Regions from separate parts of the Bacillus capparidis genome, predicted to be linked through region 2. Evidence: riboswitches for the same ligand, from Rfam matches in the RefSeq annotation. Region 2 holds a riboswitch; each other region holds the start of a gene.
The links. A riboswitch is a leader RNA that binds a small molecule or an ion and turns the genes downstream of it on or off. The one in region 2 is predicted to bind thiamine pyrophosphate.

Region 1 (4,166 bases), on a different contig from region 2:
TATCTGGAAAGATGACCCCTGGTCACAAATTTGATGGTGATGATTTACGAAACTCGGATCCGAAGTTCCAGAACCCTCGTTTCAGACAATATTTAAATGCAGTTGATCAATTAGATAAATTAGCTAAAGAAAACTACGGAAAGTCCGTTATTCATTTAGCTGTACGCTGGATTTTAGACCAGCCGGGTACAGGCATTGCTCTCTGGGGAGCGCGCCGTCCTGATCAAGTTGAGGCAGTAAGTGAAATCGTCGGATGGAAGCTGACAGAGGAAGATCAAGCGACAATTGACAAAATTTTAGATACCACAATTGACGAGCATGTAGGTCCTGAATTTATGGCTCCTCCGACAAAACAACAAGTATAGTCTAAAAGCAAAAGCCAACGGTTAATCGTTGGCTTTTTGCTTCACCCTCAGAAAGGACTGATTCGAGATGGGTAACGATAAAAAAATAGCATTACGAAACAAGCTAGAAAACCGGAACGTTACTTTGCCGGACGGAACTTGCCTTCCCGCTATTGGGCAAGGGACATGGTATATGGGAGAAGACCCTAAAAAGAAACAAGAAGAAATTAAGGCACTGAAGCTCGGGCTTGATTTAGGCATGAAGCTGATCGATACTGCTGAAATGTACGGCCAGGGAAATTCTGAACGAGTCGTTGGCGAAGCTATTAAAGAAAATCGCGACGATGTTTTTCTCGTTTCAAAGGTATATCCGCAAAAATCAGGATTAGGAAATATTTCAGCTGCATGCGAAAATAGCTTGAATCGCCTTGGCACTGACCATTTGGATTTATACCTATTACATTGGAGAGGCAGTGTTCCATTAGAAGAAACCATTGAAGGGATGGAACGATTGAAAAAAGAAGGAAAGATATTACGATGGGGAGTCTCCAATTTCGACACGGCTGATATGGAAGAACTCTGGAATACAAAGGGCGGAAGGAATTGTGCCACGAACCAAGTCTTATACCACCTGGGCTCGAGAGGAATTGATTTTGATTTACTGCCTTGGCATAAAGATCATAAAATACCGATTATGGCGTATAGCCCTCTCGCCCAAGGAGGATCATTACGAAAACAATTGCTCAGTGATGATAATGTAAATAAGATTGCTGAAAAATATAATGTTTCGCCACTTCAAATAGCCCTTGCTTGGACTATACGATCCAATCATGTGATTGCCATTCCAAAAGCGGTGCAAGAGCAGCACGTTTATCAAAATGCAGAAGCGGTTTCGGTTGAACTGACTCAAGAAGATTTGAATCGTATTGATGAGGCTTTCCCAGAACCGAGAAAAAAGATGCCTTTAGATATTATTTGAAAATTTATCTTGATGCATTTTTGAATAAGAAAATTGGAGAAAAGTGCTCCTTCTCTTTTCTTGCTCTCTGCTAGTAATTGCCCGGCGTGCATCTCTATGTGGGAAAAGAGGAGGTTTTCTCCTCTTAGTGTATTAATATGTGCTGCCAGTGTTCAGGCAATTCATAGTCCCTTAAATGTTCATACTTTTTAAGGTTAACTCGTCCACTCCCATTGATATATAATGTTAGTCTGTCTAGTCCAACTTGAATATGTGGTCCTACAACTGGAGTCACTTTTATTATTACTGTAAATTCAAATCGTCGATATTCGCCTATTCGTTCTGCTTTCTCTATATACACTTGATATGGGTAAACCATAGGTGAGTAGTTTAAAACCTTTTTGTAGTATTCGTTTACGGCTTTATCAATTTCAACACTAAGCAATGAAACAAAAATATCTTGATACAATTCTTCTCTTGAATTCATAGGAGGAGTATAAACAGTTTCTGCCTCACAGTTAAAACACATACTTGCCGTAAAAGTAACAACTAACACAATCACAAACCTTTTTATCATGATTCCTCCCACTTGTTTTTTTAGTTTCCCCTAATAACAACCTTATTAATTACTAATAATTAGGGGATAAATAGACTATTCCGATGCTGTTTAGGTTGTTTTTTTAACGAGAGTAAATCATTTTTTCCCTCCCTGTTTTTCAAAAAATTGTGCAAAAACATTCCAAATGGTGAAAAAGTACCCTTTTCTTCTTTGCTTAAACGTGATACCATGTTGAAGAAATTAATAGTTTACTAGGGGTGCCCAAAGTTGCGGGCTGAGAGAGGAGCGCTGAATGCTTCTTAACCCTTTGGACCTGATCTGGTTCGTACCAGCGTGGGGAAGTAAGGGATTATGAAGATTATTGTATCCAATAATCTACTTCTTTTTTACTGACTTTAAACTAGGTCCTTTCATTTGGATCTGGTTTTTTCGTGTTGGTGCTATTCTGGATCCTGTCCTTCAACATAATAAAAAGGAGGAAGGAAAGTGAAGAAAGAATCTGTACAGCAAACAAACATTTCAATTATGTCAAGCTTTTCAGGGAGCAAGAAGGTGTATGTGGAAGGCTCAAGACAAGACATTCAAGTCCCAATGAGAGAGATTGAATTAAGCCGTACCACCGGATCGTTTGGGGAACAAGCAAATGCACCGGTACGAGTCTATGATACGAGCGGACCATATACTGATAAAAATCAACACATCAACATTCAGGAAGGTTTAAAGCCGCTTCGTTCGAATTGGATTAGTGAACGAGATGATGTTGAAGAATATGAAGGACGTAAGGTTAAACCGGAGGATAATGGATATCGTACAGTGAGCAATGAAGCGGACCATCCGGGCTTAATCAGAAAGCCGCTTCGTGCCAAACAAGGAAAAAATGTGACTCAGCTCCATTATGCAAGAAAAGGGATCATTACTCCCGAAATGGAATTCATCGCCATTCGTGAAAATATGACACCGGAATTTGTCAGGGATGAAGTGGCAGCAGGACGCGCGATTATCCCATCAAACATTAACCATCCGGAAAGTGAGCCGATGATTATCGGGAGAAATTTCCACGTAAAAATTAATGCGAATATTGGGAATTCAGCGGTGACTTCTTCCATAGAGGAAGAGGTTGAGAAAATGACGTGGGCGATACGCTGGGGATCAGATACGATGATGGATCTTTCGACAGGGAAGGACATTCACACGACCCGGGAATGGATTATTCGTAATTGCCCGGTACCGGTTGGAACGGTTCCGATTTATCAAGCTCTTGAAAAAGTAAACGGGGTAGCCGAAGACTTAACGTGGGAAGTATACCGAGACACACTGATTGAACAAGCTGAACAAGGTGTTGATTATTTCACAATTCATGCCGGAGTTCTCCTTCGATACATTCAGCTCACGGCTAAAAGGGTGACCGGAATCGTTTCCAGGGGAGGGGCGATTATGGCTCAGTGGTGCTTGGCTCATCATCAAGAAAGCTTCCTCTATACCCATTTTGAAGAGATTTGTGAGATCATGAAGAGATACGATATTGCGTTCTCTTTAGGAGACGGCTTGCGGCCGGGATCGATTGCCGATGCAAATGACGAAGCCCAATTTGCTGAACTCGAAACCCTTGGGGAATTGACGCAAATCGCCTGGAAACACGATGTCCAAGTGATGATTGAGGGGCCGGGACACGTGCCGATGCATAAAATCAAAGAAAATATGGATAAACAAATGGAAATTTGTAAGGAAGCCCCGTTTTATACTCTTGGGCCATTGACAACAGATATTGCGCCGGGCTATGACCATATTACGTCAGCAATTGGAGCAGCGATGATCGGCTGGTATGGAACGGCGATGCTTTGTTACGTGACGCCTAAGGAGCATTTAGGCCTTCCTAACAGAGACGATGTAAGAGAGGGAGTCATCACGTATAAAATCGCAGCCCATGCCGCGGACTTGGCAAAGGGACATCCAGGTGCGCAAATCAGAGATGATGCAATTTCGAAAGCGAGATTTGAGTTCCGCTGGAGAGATCAGTTTAACTTATCTCTTGATCCGGAGAGGGCAATAGAATATCATGACGAAACCTTGCCGGCAGAAGGGGCGAAAACGGCTCATTTCTGTTCCATGTGCGGACCTAAATTCTGCAGCATGAGGATTTCCCAGGATATTAGAGATTACGCGAAGGAAAATGATCTTGATACACAGGAAGCGATTGACGAAGGCCTCAAGGAAAAGGCGAAGGAATTCGTCGAAGGCGGGAGTAAGATTTATAAATAACGAATGGGAATTTGTGTTATTATTAAGTTAAAGCAAATAGGGTGGT
Region 2 (4,166 bases):
AACGATAATAATATTGTAGGCTTTCAAGTCCAATTAAAGGAGGGGAACCATGGAGCATCATTCTCTTACATCACTCGTTATAGTGATTGTCATCGCATTTATAACACCTATTCTTATGAATCGTTTAAAATTAACGATCTTGCCTGTGGTTGTGGCAGAAATCTTAATGGGTCTTATCATAGGAAAAAGCGGACTGAATCTTGTCATGGAAAATGACATGTGGCTGGAAACGTTGTCTACCCTGGGATTTATATTCCTAATGTTTCTGAGCGGATTAGAAATTGATTTTTCTTCTTTCAGAAATGGGAAGAATAAAAAGAAACAGGATGGACAAAGTGAACCGAACACGTTTACTGTTTCTTCCATCGTTTTCTTAGGGATTTTTGCCTTATCCCTTCTTCTATCCTATCTATTTGTCTGGATGGGCTTTATCAATCAAGCGTTTTTAATGACGATCATTATCTCTACGATTTCACTTGGAGTCGTCGTGCCGACATTAAAAGAAGAACGAATCATGAACTCAAGTTTTGGCCAAATCATTTTATTAGTTGCCGTTATTGCGGATCTTGTTACTATGGTTCTGCTTGCCATTTTTGCGTCCGTTTATGAAGAAGGCAATAGCAACATGTGGCTGCTTCTTATATTGTTTGCTGCCGGTGTCATTCTTTACTTTTTTGGAAGAGGATTTAAAAATCGCAGGTTTGTTGAAACGATGTCTAAAGGTACGATACAAATTGGAACGAGAGCAGTATTTACGCTGATTATCGTCCTGGTTGCCTTGTCAGAAACAGTTGGTGCGGAAAACATTTTGGGTGCTTTTTTAGCAGGCGTCTTAGTTTCCCTATTATCCCCGAATAAAGAAATGGTTGAACAACTCGACTCGTTCGGCTATGGATTTTTGATTCCGATCTTCTTTGTTATGGTCGGGGCGAAACTAGATCTTTGGTCGCTTTTTCAAAATCCGAAAATACTAGCTCTTATCCCGCTGTTATTTATTGCATTATTAATCAGCAAGCTGCTTCCTGTCATGCTTTTAAAGAAATGGTTTGGAACGAGGCAGGCGCTTGCTGCAGGGTTTCTTTTAACATCAACCTTGTCGCTGGTGATTGCAGCAGCAACGATCGGAGAACGGCTAGGGCTGATTGACAGCCAAATGTCAGGCGCGCTAATATTAGTCGCCGTCATTACGAGTATCATCACACCAATTGGGTTTAAGAAACTTTATATAAAAAAATCCGCAAAAGAGCAGAAACGAAAGATTGCTTTTATCGGTGCCACTCAAATGACATTGCCGGTTACGCTGGAACTAAATCCTGATCGGTATGAAGTTCGAGTGTATCATGTGTACCCGGAAAATGCGGAAGAGAAAATTTCTGACTCTGTTTTCGATATTCACCGCTTACCCGACTACAAGGAATCGACACTTCGAGATCATTCTATATATGAAGCAGATATCATAGTTGTTGCTACAGGAGATGAAAGTCTCAATAGCCAAATTGCTTCTTTTGCAAAGGAAAATGGTGTAAATCGTGTCATTGCCAGCACCGGCTTTCTTTCTGAGGTAAATGAACTAACTGACAAAGGCATTGAACCCTTTTCTATTCCATTATCCGGGCAAATGCTGTTAAAGGCGTATATTGAAGCGCCTGAAATTTTGAATGTGCTAAGCGGTAAGGATGCATCCTTGGCTCAAATTAATATGAAGAATAAATCTTATGATGGAGTGATGCTGAGGAACTTTCCGTTTAAAGGCGATCTCGTTTTTGTAAGAATTTTTCGAGGGTCTGACAGCATCATTCCGCACGGAGACACTGTATTAAAAACAAATGACAGGCTGATTATTTCCGGCTCGCGAAATTATATAAATGATTTAAGGAGCCAATTAGAAGTCTATTAGTACAAAAACTGTTTAATTTGTGATAAGATATAGGTAAAACTTATAGTTAAACCACTAGGGGAGTCCTTGTTTAAGGGCTGAGATGAAAGTGAGACTTTCGGACCCTTATGTACCTGAACAGGTTCAGACCTGCGTAGGGAAGTGGCGAGGCATTTGCCATCTACTTTATCTATGCAAATACCAAACCACTTTTCTTCGGAAAAGTGGTTTTTCTATTTTTAGGGGGAAAACGAATGAAATTTTCGGAACATTGCAGAAAGAACGCCGCAGAGTGGTGGGAGGGCAGCTTCATCCACCCATTTGTAACAGGGATTGGTGAAGGGACGCTGCCTCTAGATAAGTTTAAATATTACGTTCTCCAAGATTCCTACTATTTAACTCATTTTGCCAAGGTCCAATCATTGGCGGCGGCCTATGCTGACAGCCTGTATGTCACGAGCCGGATGGCTGACCATGCAAAAGGAACCTACGAAGCTGAACTTGCCCTTCATCGGAAATTTACTGAGCTATTAAAGATCAGCGATGAAGAATTGGACGCTTTTCAGCCGTCACCAACGGCTTACTCCTATACCTCTCACATGTACCGTTCTTCAATGGGAGGGAATTTCGGCGAGATTTTAGCAGCCCTGCTGCCTTGTTACTGGCTCTATTATGATGTCGGTGAGCATCTGAAGGAATGTACGCCTGATAATCCAATCTATCAAGAATGGATTGCAACCTATGGCGGAGATTGGTTCAAATCACTTGTTGAAGAACAAATTGAGCGCTTTGACGAGTGGGCCGAGAAAAGCACAGAAGAAGTGAGACAGCGAATGAAGCAAAACTTTGTAACGTCATGCTACTATGAATACAAATTTTGGGATATGGCGAATAAAAAAGAAAATTGGTCCGTTACTGAGTCTAAAGAGGTGGAACAGGGTGCAGATTCACTTAATTACCGATGACCGCCATACGATAGACCAATTGATTCAAAAGGTATCCGATTTGCAAGATTCGATCGATTACTTACACATTCGCGAAAAAACGAAGAGTGCAAAAGATGTGGCGAACTTAGTGAAACAGCTGATAAATTCCGGATTTGACAGAAGTCAGCTGGTTATCAACGACCGGGTTGATGCGGCTGTGCTCGCTGGAGTCAATCAAGTACAGCTTCCATCACATAGCTTTGATGTGAAGGAAGTAAAAGCTAAATTCCCCTATTTAACTGCCGGCGTTTCAGTCCATTCTGTTGAAGAAGCAATTCAAGCCGAAAAAGACGGCGCCGATTATTGCCTGTTCGGTCATATCTATCCGACAGGGAGCAAATCCTTTGCACCAGGCAGAGGAACAGAAGCATTGCAGGAGGTTGTAAACGCCGTAGCTATTCCAGTCATCAGCATCGGCGGAATAACGGGAGAAAAAATCGCTGAGCTAAAAAAAATAAAACCGGCAGGAATTGCGGTGATGTCCGCTATACTTTCAGCTGATCATCCGCGACGAGCAGCAGAGTCATTTGTACAACTGCTAAAGGAGGAACAGTAATGGCAACGCATTACGATGCAGCGATTATCGGAGGGGGCATTATCGGCTTATCTACTGCCTATCATCTTGCGAAAAAAAACGTCAAGGTTGCCCTGTTTGAAAGCGGAAAAGTTGGAAAAAAAGCATCTCAGGCTGCCGCCGGAATGCTTGGTGCCCATGCAGAGCTGGAAAAGCCAGGTGTATTCTTTGATTTCGCAAGAGCCAGCCAGAGCAGGTACCCGACTTTGGCAGAGGAAGTAAAGGAAATCAGCGGAATTGATATGAACCTGAAGACTGGAGGAATCTTAAAGCTAGCTTACTCCAAGGAAGATATAGAAAGTGGAAATCAAATGAATAGACTCGATTCTGTCGTTTGGAAAAGCAAGGAAGAGGCACTTGCCATGGAGCCTTCTATCAGCGAAAGTATTCTCGGTGCGAGCTTTATCGAAGATGATATTCAAGTAGAGCCAACGAAAGTTTGCAAGGCTTTCGCAAAATCAGCAAGGCTTCTTGGGGCAGATATTTATGAATATACGCCAATTACCGCGATTGATACGGATTCTGCAGCTATTACAATAAAATCGCAAAATGAAACATTTTCAGCGGATCAATTGATCGTTGCCTCCGGAGTTTGGAGCGGGCATTTCTTTCAGCAGCTCGGACTTGAGAAAAAGCTGTATCCTGTCAAAGGAGAATGCCTTTCAGTTTGGAATGAGGATATTGCGCTTGAAAGAACGCTCTATCATGAACATTGCTACATCGTACCGCG
Region 3 (4,166 bases), on a different contig from region 2:
ATATCGCACGGCAGGTCCGGATGAAGCTTTAATCGTTACAGGGAGCTATTTGGGGAGGAAAAATGTCCATGTGGATGAGGGAGGCAACAAAATAAAAATTGTTCGCGGAGGAGGTACGTTCGTTCTTCCTGTTTTCCAACAATCCGAGCCGTTAAGTCTCTTATCCAGCAAGCTTGATGTGTCTACACCGGAAGTATATACCGAACAGGGTGTGCCGGTGATGGCTGACGGTACAGCAATCATAAAAATTGGCGGAAGCATTAACGAAATCGCGACGGCGGCTGAACAGTTTCTCGGGAAAACAAAGCAAGACAGGGAAATGGAAGCGAGAGAAGTATTGGAGGGACACCTTCGCTCTATTTTAGGCTCGATGACGGTAGAAGAAATTTATAAAAATCGTGAAAAATTTTCACAAGAGGTTCAACGAGTGGCTTCGCAGGATCTCGCAAAAATGGGTCTGGTCATTGTTTCATTTACGATCAAGGATGTACGTGATAAAAACGGCTACTTGGAGTCACTAGGAAAACCACGGATTGCGCAAGTAAAACGAGATGCGGACATCGCGACAGCAGAAGCAGATAAAGAAACAAGAATTAAGCGGGCGGAAGCCTCAAAAGACGCGAAAAAATCCGAGCTGGAACGAGCGACGGAAATTGCTGAAGCTGAAAAAATCAATCAGATGAAAATGGCTGAATACCGCAGGGAGCAGGATACGGCAAGAGCAAGCGCAGACCAAGCATACGATCTTGAAACTGCCAGGGCGCGACAGCAAGTGACCGAGCAGGAAATGCAAGTGAAAATCATAGAGCGGCAGAAACAAATTGAATTGGAAGAAAAAGAAATTCTTCGCCGAGAAAAGCAGTATGATTCAGAGGTTAAGAAAAAAGCGGATGCCGATCGTTACTCTGTCGAACAATCAGCTGCTGCACACAAAGCACGCCAGTATGCAGAAGCAGATGCTAAGCAGTATAGTACTGAAGCCTTGGCTCGCGCTGAAGCAGAACGAGTGCGTTTGGATGGAATTGCGAAAGCGGAAGCGGAAAAAGCAAAAGGAGAAACGGAAGCAGAAGTTATACGCCTGAAAGGACTTGCAGAAGCTGAAGCAAAAGAAAAAATCGCTGAAGCCTTTGAGAAATACGGCCAAGCTGCTATTCTCGATATGATTATAGGAATGCTGCCTGAATATGCGAAGCAGGTGTCTGCGCCACTTTCCAACATTGATAAAATTACGGTTGTTGATACCGGCGGCAGCGGTGAAAACAGCGGGGCAAACAGAGTGACCGGTTATGCAACCAATTTGATGTCTTCCTTGCAGGAAAGCTTGAAGGCTTCTTCAGGAATTGATGTGAAAGAACTGATCGAAAATTTTTCTGGAAAAGGAAACGTTAGACAAAGCTTGGATGAAATCGGCATCGGTATCAATAAATCCAAAGCGGTCAAGGAAACAATAGAATAAGATGAAGGCAGTCGACGGGCTGCCTTTTTCGCTAAAGTAAAAAGGAGTGATTTATGATGTTCAACATTCGCAAAGCAACAAAAGAGGATGCGGCAGAAATCGCCAAGGTACATGTGGATAGCTGGAGAACGACATATAAAAACATAGTGTCTGATACATATCTTGCGCAATTAAATTATGAAGATAGAGAGAAGATGTAGAGAGATAATTCGTTTGAAAGCGTGTTTGTCGCTGAAGATCAGTCAGGGATTTTCGGGTTTGCCGGGTTCGGTCCCGAGCGGACAAAAAAACACAACTATGATGGTGAGCTATATGCAATCTATTTGTTTAAAGAAAAGCAAAAAATGGGTGCGAGAAAAGCATTAGTAAAAGAGGGTGTCAAATATCTCTTAGAAAACGGGTATCAAAACATGTTGGTCTGGGTGCTGGATGAAAATCCTTCCATTGGATTCTATCTTTCCCTAGAACCAGAAAAAGTAGCAAAAGATAGCTTTACGATCGCTGAGAAAAACCATATTGAAATCGCCTTTGGCTGGAGAGATCTGTCTTTGCTTGAAGCGAAGCTGAGTAAGTAACGAATTATTTAATCGAATTTAAAAAATAGGATGAGAGAATGGCGAAAGCTACACCAAGCGGAATATAAAATATCATTCCTCTGCCATTCACTTTTCCTTCTGCATCGCACACCTTTATTGCCTCGAAATACCCCATCAATAAATTTATTACTGACAGGGAGTAGCACAATAGCATTAAAAAAAACGCATTCATTCTCTCTTTCCCCTCTCTATCATCTCTCTATTATTACATTCAAAGAAATGGCTGAATATGCAAAAAAATTTAGTTTATCGTATCGTTTTGAAGATATTTTTTTGGAGAATCTATCAAAATTGGTTTGCTTGTTTTGAATGGAAATGCCTTGATGGCGGGCTTTAGCTGATTTACAAGCGTCGAGAATCATGGTAAGGTACAATGGTAAATAATATGGGGAGCTAAGTGAACTTGGCTGAGAGGATGCGAAAACGTATCGACCCACAAACCTGATCTGGGTAATGCCAGCGTAGGGATACTCTATAACAAAAGTGAATGACTTTTCTATAGCGATCCTCCTCTCAATTTTCCACTTGCTCTTCTTCACTAGAAGGAGGAGTATATGTCATCGATAAATCTGGCATTTCAAGTATTGCCCAAATCTGGAACAATCCCGGTCTATGAATTAGTCGACAAAGCAATTGAAGTTGTTGCCGCTTCCGGCGTTCCTTATGAAGTCGGTGCGATGGAGACGGTTATGGAAGGTGAAATGGACGAGCTTCTGGAAATCGTCAAAAAGGCTCAAGATGCTTGCATAGCAGCAGGAGCCACTGAGGTCATGACCCATATGAAAATCCATTATCGGCCTGATGGGGGCGTGACAATTCGTGAAAAGGTTGAAAAATACCGCTAGCACGCAATGGGATAGCGTTCGGAATATCGTTTTGCCGGTAAGCTCGGTTTTTTTATTTTTTCTTTTATGGGAATTGTTTGTCCTTATCACGAAGACTGAGGCTTGGATATTGCCCGCTCCGCATCTCGTGATTACAGAATTTTTCACAGGAAATTTTGCATTTTCCGATCATATTTTTCCTACATTATTTGAAGCATTGACAGGGCTCCTTCTTTCCGTCGTCGTGGGGGTTGGGTTTGCAATTATTCTCGATTCTTCCGACGTTTTGTATCGAACATTCAGCCCGCTTCTCGTTGTTTCGCAAACGATTCCGATTATTGCGCTTGCGCCATTATTTATTATTTGGTTTGGTTTTGGTTTTGTACCTAAGCTCCTTATCGTAGCGCTCGTCTGCTTCTTTCCCATAGCTATGAATGTGATTGAGGGCTTGCGTATGGTTGACAAAGACATGCTTGCCATGATGAAGTCTGTCGGTGCGAGCCGTTACCAGCTTCTATTTAAACTGAAGCTTCCGTTTGCGCTTCCGTTTTTCTTTACCGGTCTGAAAATCTCAGGTACATACGCCGTAATGGGAGCCGTTATTTCTGAATGGCTCGGGGCAAGCAAGGGGCTGGGAGTTACTTTAACAAGGGCAACGCAATCCTTTCAAACCGTTCGGGTATTTTTAATCATCGTCATTATCGTGTTATTAAGCCTGACTTTTTACAGCAGCATTCAGCTTGCAGCAAGAGCTTGTATGCCATGGAAACACAAGCAAAAGAAATGAGGTTTTTTGATAAAATGAAACTGCGCAAAACGTATGTATTATTTAGTATTCTCGTATTGCTGCTTTCAGCATGCGGGCAGCAAAATTCTGAGCAAAGAAAAAATGGAGACCTAAAAAAAGTAACCATTATGCTCGATTGGTTTCCTAACACAAATCATACAGGAATCTATGTAGCAAAAGAAAAAGGATATTATAAAGAGAATGGAATAGATTTAGAAATTCTTGAACCCGGAGATGGTATGAGTGTGGAACAAGTGGTTGCCAAAGGAAATGCCGATTTTGGCATTTCGAATCAAGAATCGGTCACTCAGGCAAGATCAACCGATATCCCGATTGTGTCAATCGCTGCCATTATTCAAGAAAACACATCGGCCTTTGCCTCTTTAAAGAAAAGCGGCATCACCTCGGTTAAACAATTTGAAGGCAAACGATATGGGGGATGGGGATCAGAGTCAGAAGAAGCTGTCTTACGAGCAGTCATGAAAAAGCATAATGCAAATTAT
Region 4 (4,166 bases), on a different contig from region 2:
ATCGAATTCATCATTATAGAAGGGCGTTAAGTCTAATTTTCATCTGATAGGGACTAAATTTGCGATTTAAGATCATAAATTAAAGTATTCATAATAAGGTTATGGCATTACAAATAATAATTAGGAGAATTGAATATATGGTAACATTCGAAACGTTTAAGAAGTTGGCATCCTTTGCTGATAACAAGGGTTGTAAGGTTATATTTGATGAGAACAAGAAGATTAGTTTTAATTCATCTAAAATGACCATAACCGTACCCCAGTCTATAACATTGGAAAATGCGTATGCGCTTGCCCATGAAATCGGTCATTTGATTGATCACTTGAACAATGAATTAGATCATGATAAATGGTTAAATGACATGTCTTATCGTATTACAGCTGAAATGAGTGCTTGGGTTCATGCCTATAAACTACTCAGTCATTTAGATATTTCATTAGACAATTATCATACACATGTTAACTCGAAGCTCTCGAGTTATTTCAAATATCATAATGTGGTGCAGCCAGTTTAATAATGATTTTTATTTAAAAATAGAGCCATTAAAATCATACTTATATAAGGTCGATAATTACTGCAAATTTATCTAATTTCAGATAAAAGATAATCGATTCTTTGTTAATATGGATATTAAATGAACGATTTAAGAGGCTAATCCAAGACGTAGTTATCACGAAAGATTTGTGGAAGTTCCATTCCCTCATGGAGAGTGGATCTTCTAAGCAAATGATTTTCATTTCGGATATGTAGTGATTTTCCCGTTGAGATGTTGATGGTATTTGAAAGGATTCTATAGGTGATTATGATCTCATCGGTCTCAATACCCGTTCAATTCCTTCTGTAATTGTACTCCATTTTTCCACTCCTCTTGCGATACTTAACTGTCCAGTTTTTGTGTTAGCAGCATGAGCTTCATACCTATTTCCTACACTATAAATTAGAATATCGAGGTCTCTTTCTTTCACAATGATTCGTTCCATTCTTATCATTGCATTCACCTCACCTTCTATTTACCACTTCAACAAATAGGTAAAAAGTCCTTTAAATTAGGAAATTTTATTTTATGTTTCTAATAGAAAGTGCTAAGAATGGTTTGTTACCTTATGATTTTGTACGGTCTTATTTTGATCTATTTATCTAAGAATCTAACAACCTTCAATTTTTTCCTATTCTAGGTTATTTCACCAATAGACTGATATACTTATCTTACTAAACCAAAAGGAGATGCACATATGAAAGTAGGGATACTAGGAACAGGCTTTGGCTCTTATCACGCCGACATTTATCGTAAAACGGAAAACGTCGATTCAGTTATCATTTTCGGGAGAAACGAAGAGAAACTTAAAAAACTTGAACAAGATTTGCAAATAACAGCTACCAACAATATTGATAACATTATGACGAACAAAGAAATCGATTTAATCGATGTCTGCCTTCCAAGCACCTTACATAAAAAGTATGTCATTGATGCTTTGAAAAATGGAAAGAATGTTTATTGTGAGACACCTGTTGCGTTAACCCTTGAGGATGCCATCGCGATGAAGCAGGCAGCTGACAAATATGGGAGAAAAGTTTTTGTTGATCAATTTATTAAATTCGAACAACCCTATCAATATATTTATTCGCTTGCCCAGCAAAATACATATGGGAAGTTAAAGGCTTTGCACTTGAAAAGAAAGACTCCTCCGTTATGGGGCGATTTAGGGCTGAACCACATCACAACCAATTTCATGATTCATGAGATTGATTTTGTCACTTGGCTAATAGGCAGTCCAAAGCAGATGACAGCTGCCGGTCTCAATGGGAAAGCAGGAACGTCACACGTTGATGCACTTTTCCATTATGATGATACAGTTGTTGAGGTCCAATGCTCTTCTATGATGCCAGGTTACCATCCGTTCACTGTTGCTTATGAAGCCGTTTTTGAAGATGCAACGGTAGAGTACGTGGAGAATGGACATAAGGATAGAAGTGAAATGTCTCTAAAGCTATTTACGAACGACGGTCAGGAAGAAGTCAAAGTAGAGAATAGTGATTGTTATGCAGAAGCCATTAAGCACGTACTGGAGTGCTGCGAGAAAGATATTCCGACAAGCTTGAGTATTGATGATGCGATTCCTTCATTAGAGATAGCCATAGAGATAAAAGAGATGCTGATAAGTACAAATACCTAATTGCAGTAAGATCATAAAATGGAAAACCGTACAATTGACATTTCCTAAAAAAGTGATAAGGTAGTGCTTATACAAGTGAATCAGTGAATTATCCGCTAGGGGGACCTTTTTAGAAGGTTGAGATTAAAGTAGGACTTTAAGACCCTTGGAACCTGATCTGGTTTATACCAGCGTAGGGAAGTGGAGTTGCGGGATCTATATGTCTATCATTATTTTCCAATACAACCACTTTCTTATTGCTGGTAAGAAAGTGGTTTTTTTATTTATCTAAGAAAAAAAGGAGATGTACCATCATGCAAAAAGGATTAAAGCTGACTGATATTTTAGTTACAATTATTATCGCTTTTATTTTCGGGATAGTTTATAAATTATGGGGACCTGTTTACAGCTTGGTTTCAACGGTCGGGCTTCATGTTGATCAGCTGCTTTATGGGATGTGGTTTATTGCAGCAACTGTTGCTTTTTTAATTATTCGTAAACCGGGTGTTGCTGTATTAGCGGAGGTTGCTGCGGCACATGGAGAATTTATTTTTGGCGGCCAGTGGGGAGTAGCTACACTTATATTCGGTTTGGGTCAAGGTCTGGCGGCTGAACTAATTTTCGCTGCTTTCCGTTATAAAAGGTATGATCTTTTCACTGTTTCTTTGGCAGCTGTGTTATCAGCGATAGCTTCACTTGTGATCGACTATTATTACGGGTATATCGGCGACCTGGCGCCTTGGAATTTGCTGCTTTATGTTGGGTTTAGAGTCGCTGGTTCGATTATCATTGCCGGAATCTTTGCTTATCTAATTGTCCAAGCGCTGGAGAAGACAGGCGTTACCAACCTTGTTCGCCCGGCTTCAAGTAAAGATTATCGAGCGTTGGATTAATTGTGAGGTGGGTGTTATGACATCCTTGACGAATGTAAAGGACTTGCGGTTGAAATTTCCGGGGGCGGAATCCTTGTTATTCAAGGATTTTTCCCTTTCTTTTCGTAAAGGAGAAAAAGTATTGCTGTTGGGTCCATCTGGTTCAGGAAAATCCACGCTTTTGCAAGTATTGACGGGACTCATCCCGAATTCTGTGGAAGTACCAATGAAAGCAAAGGAAGTGACGGTTCCTGATTCTTGGGGCTTTTTGTTTCAGGATCCTGATACACAATTTTGTATGCCCTATGTCGATGAAGAGCTCGCCTTTGTTCTTGAGAACCTGCAAATACCCCGGGAACAGATGCAACGCTTGATGAAGCATTATTTGCAACAAGTCGGACTTCACTTTGACAATCTTCATACGAATATTCAAACCTTGTCAGGCGGTATGAAACAGCGATTGGCGATTGCCTCAGTGCTGGCGCTTGAGCCGGATGTCTTATTCCTAGATGAACCGACTGCTATGCTCGATCCAGAAGGGACGAAAGAGGTTTGGCAAACGATCAAAGAGGTTGGCGAGGAGAAAACGGTCATCATTGTCGAGCATAAAATTGAAGAAATTGTTAATTTCGTCGATCGCGTGATTCTGCTTAGTGATCAGGGAACGATCATCGCAGACGGCTCCAAAGAAGAAGTGTTTGCAGAATTCAAGGACGTACTGATTGAACAAGGAATATGGTACCCGAACGTATGGAACGATTATATCGAATCTCGCCGGAAACTTGCGCCGAAGCAAAGCATCAATCAAGAAAAAACGGCCATTTCTCTTTCCGCGTTTGCAGGATTTCGAGGGAAAGAGAAAAAAATAGATGTAGGGCAAGCGAATGTCTATCTGGGGGAATGGATCGCCGTCCTTGGAAAAAATGGAGCGGGGAAAAGCACGCTCTTGCACGCTCTCATGGATTTGATTAAAACAAAGGGCTCCTACACCATATTTGACCGGGATCATAAAAAAATCAAAACATTGACCGATGACGTGACCTTTGTGTTTCAAAACCCTGAATTTCAATTCGTCACCAATTCCGTCTATGAGGAAGTCGCCTATACACTTCGATTAGAAAAATGGAGTGAGGAAAGGAT

Region 1: linked by a shared signal. The riboswitch ahead of thiC (phosphomethylpyrimidine synthase ThiC) and the one ahead of tenA (thiaminase II) in region 2 are both predicted to bind thiamine pyrophosphate.
Region 3: linked by a shared signal. The riboswitch ahead of JOC74_RS23180 (MTH1187 family thiamine-binding protein) and the one ahead of tenA (thiaminase II) in region 2 are both predicted to bind thiamine pyrophosphate.
Region 4: linked by a shared signal. The riboswitch ahead of JOC74_RS10030 (ECF transporter S component) and the one ahead of tenA (thiaminase II) in region 2 are both predicted to bind thiamine pyrophosphate.

Annotation. Positions count from the first base shown of each region.
Region 1 covers NZ_JAFDST010000006.1:56,926-61,091, forward strand. The annotation lists gene JOC74_RS19590 (aldo/keto reductase) at 1-365, shown strand, start outside; gene JOC74_RS19595 (aldo/keto reductase) at 433-1,323, shown strand; gene JOC74_RS19600 (DUF3888 domain-containing protein) at 1,448-1,879, opposite strand; TPP riboswitch at 2,105-2,218, shown strand; gene thiC (phosphomethylpyrimidine synthase ThiC) at 2,348-4,120, shown strand.
Region 2 covers NZ_JAFDST010000001.1:146,057-150,222, forward strand. The annotation lists gene JOC74_RS00735 (monovalent cation:proton antiporter family protein) at 50-1,897, shown strand; TPP riboswitch at 1,944-2,054, shown strand; gene tenA (thiaminase II) at 2,131-2,841, shown strand; gene tenI (thiazole tautomerase TenI) at 2,816-3,418, shown strand; gene thiO (glycine oxidase ThiO) at 3,418-4,166, shown strand, end outside.
Region 3 covers NZ_JAFDST010000012.1:5,878-10,043, reverse strand. The annotation lists gene floT (flotillin lipid rafts scaffold protein FloT) at 1-1,456, shown strand, start outside; gene JOC74_RS24225 (hypothetical protein) at 1,513-1,656, shown strand; gene JOC74_RS23190 (GNAT family N-acetyltransferase) at 1,678-2,031, shown strand; gene JOC74_RS23185 (hypothetical protein) at 2,036-2,224, opposite strand; TPP riboswitch at 2,429-2,537, shown strand; gene JOC74_RS23180 (MTH1187 family thiamine-binding protein) at 2,607-2,897, shown strand; gene JOC74_RS23175 (ABC transporter permease) at 2,872-3,663, shown strand; gene JOC74_RS23170 (ABC transporter substrate-binding protein) at 3,678-4,166, shown strand, end outside.
Region 4 covers NZ_JAFDST010000002.1:592,544-596,709, reverse strand. The annotation lists gene JOC74_RS10045 (hypothetical protein) at 138-515, shown strand; gene JOC74_RS10040 (hypothetical protein) at 802-990, opposite strand; gene JOC74_RS10035 (Gfo/Idh/MocA family protein) at 1,234-2,175, shown strand; TPP riboswitch at 2,263-2,371, shown strand; gene JOC74_RS10030 (ECF transporter S component) at 2,469-3,047, shown strand; gene JOC74_RS10025 (ABC transporter ATP-binding protein) at 3,064-4,166, shown strand, end outside.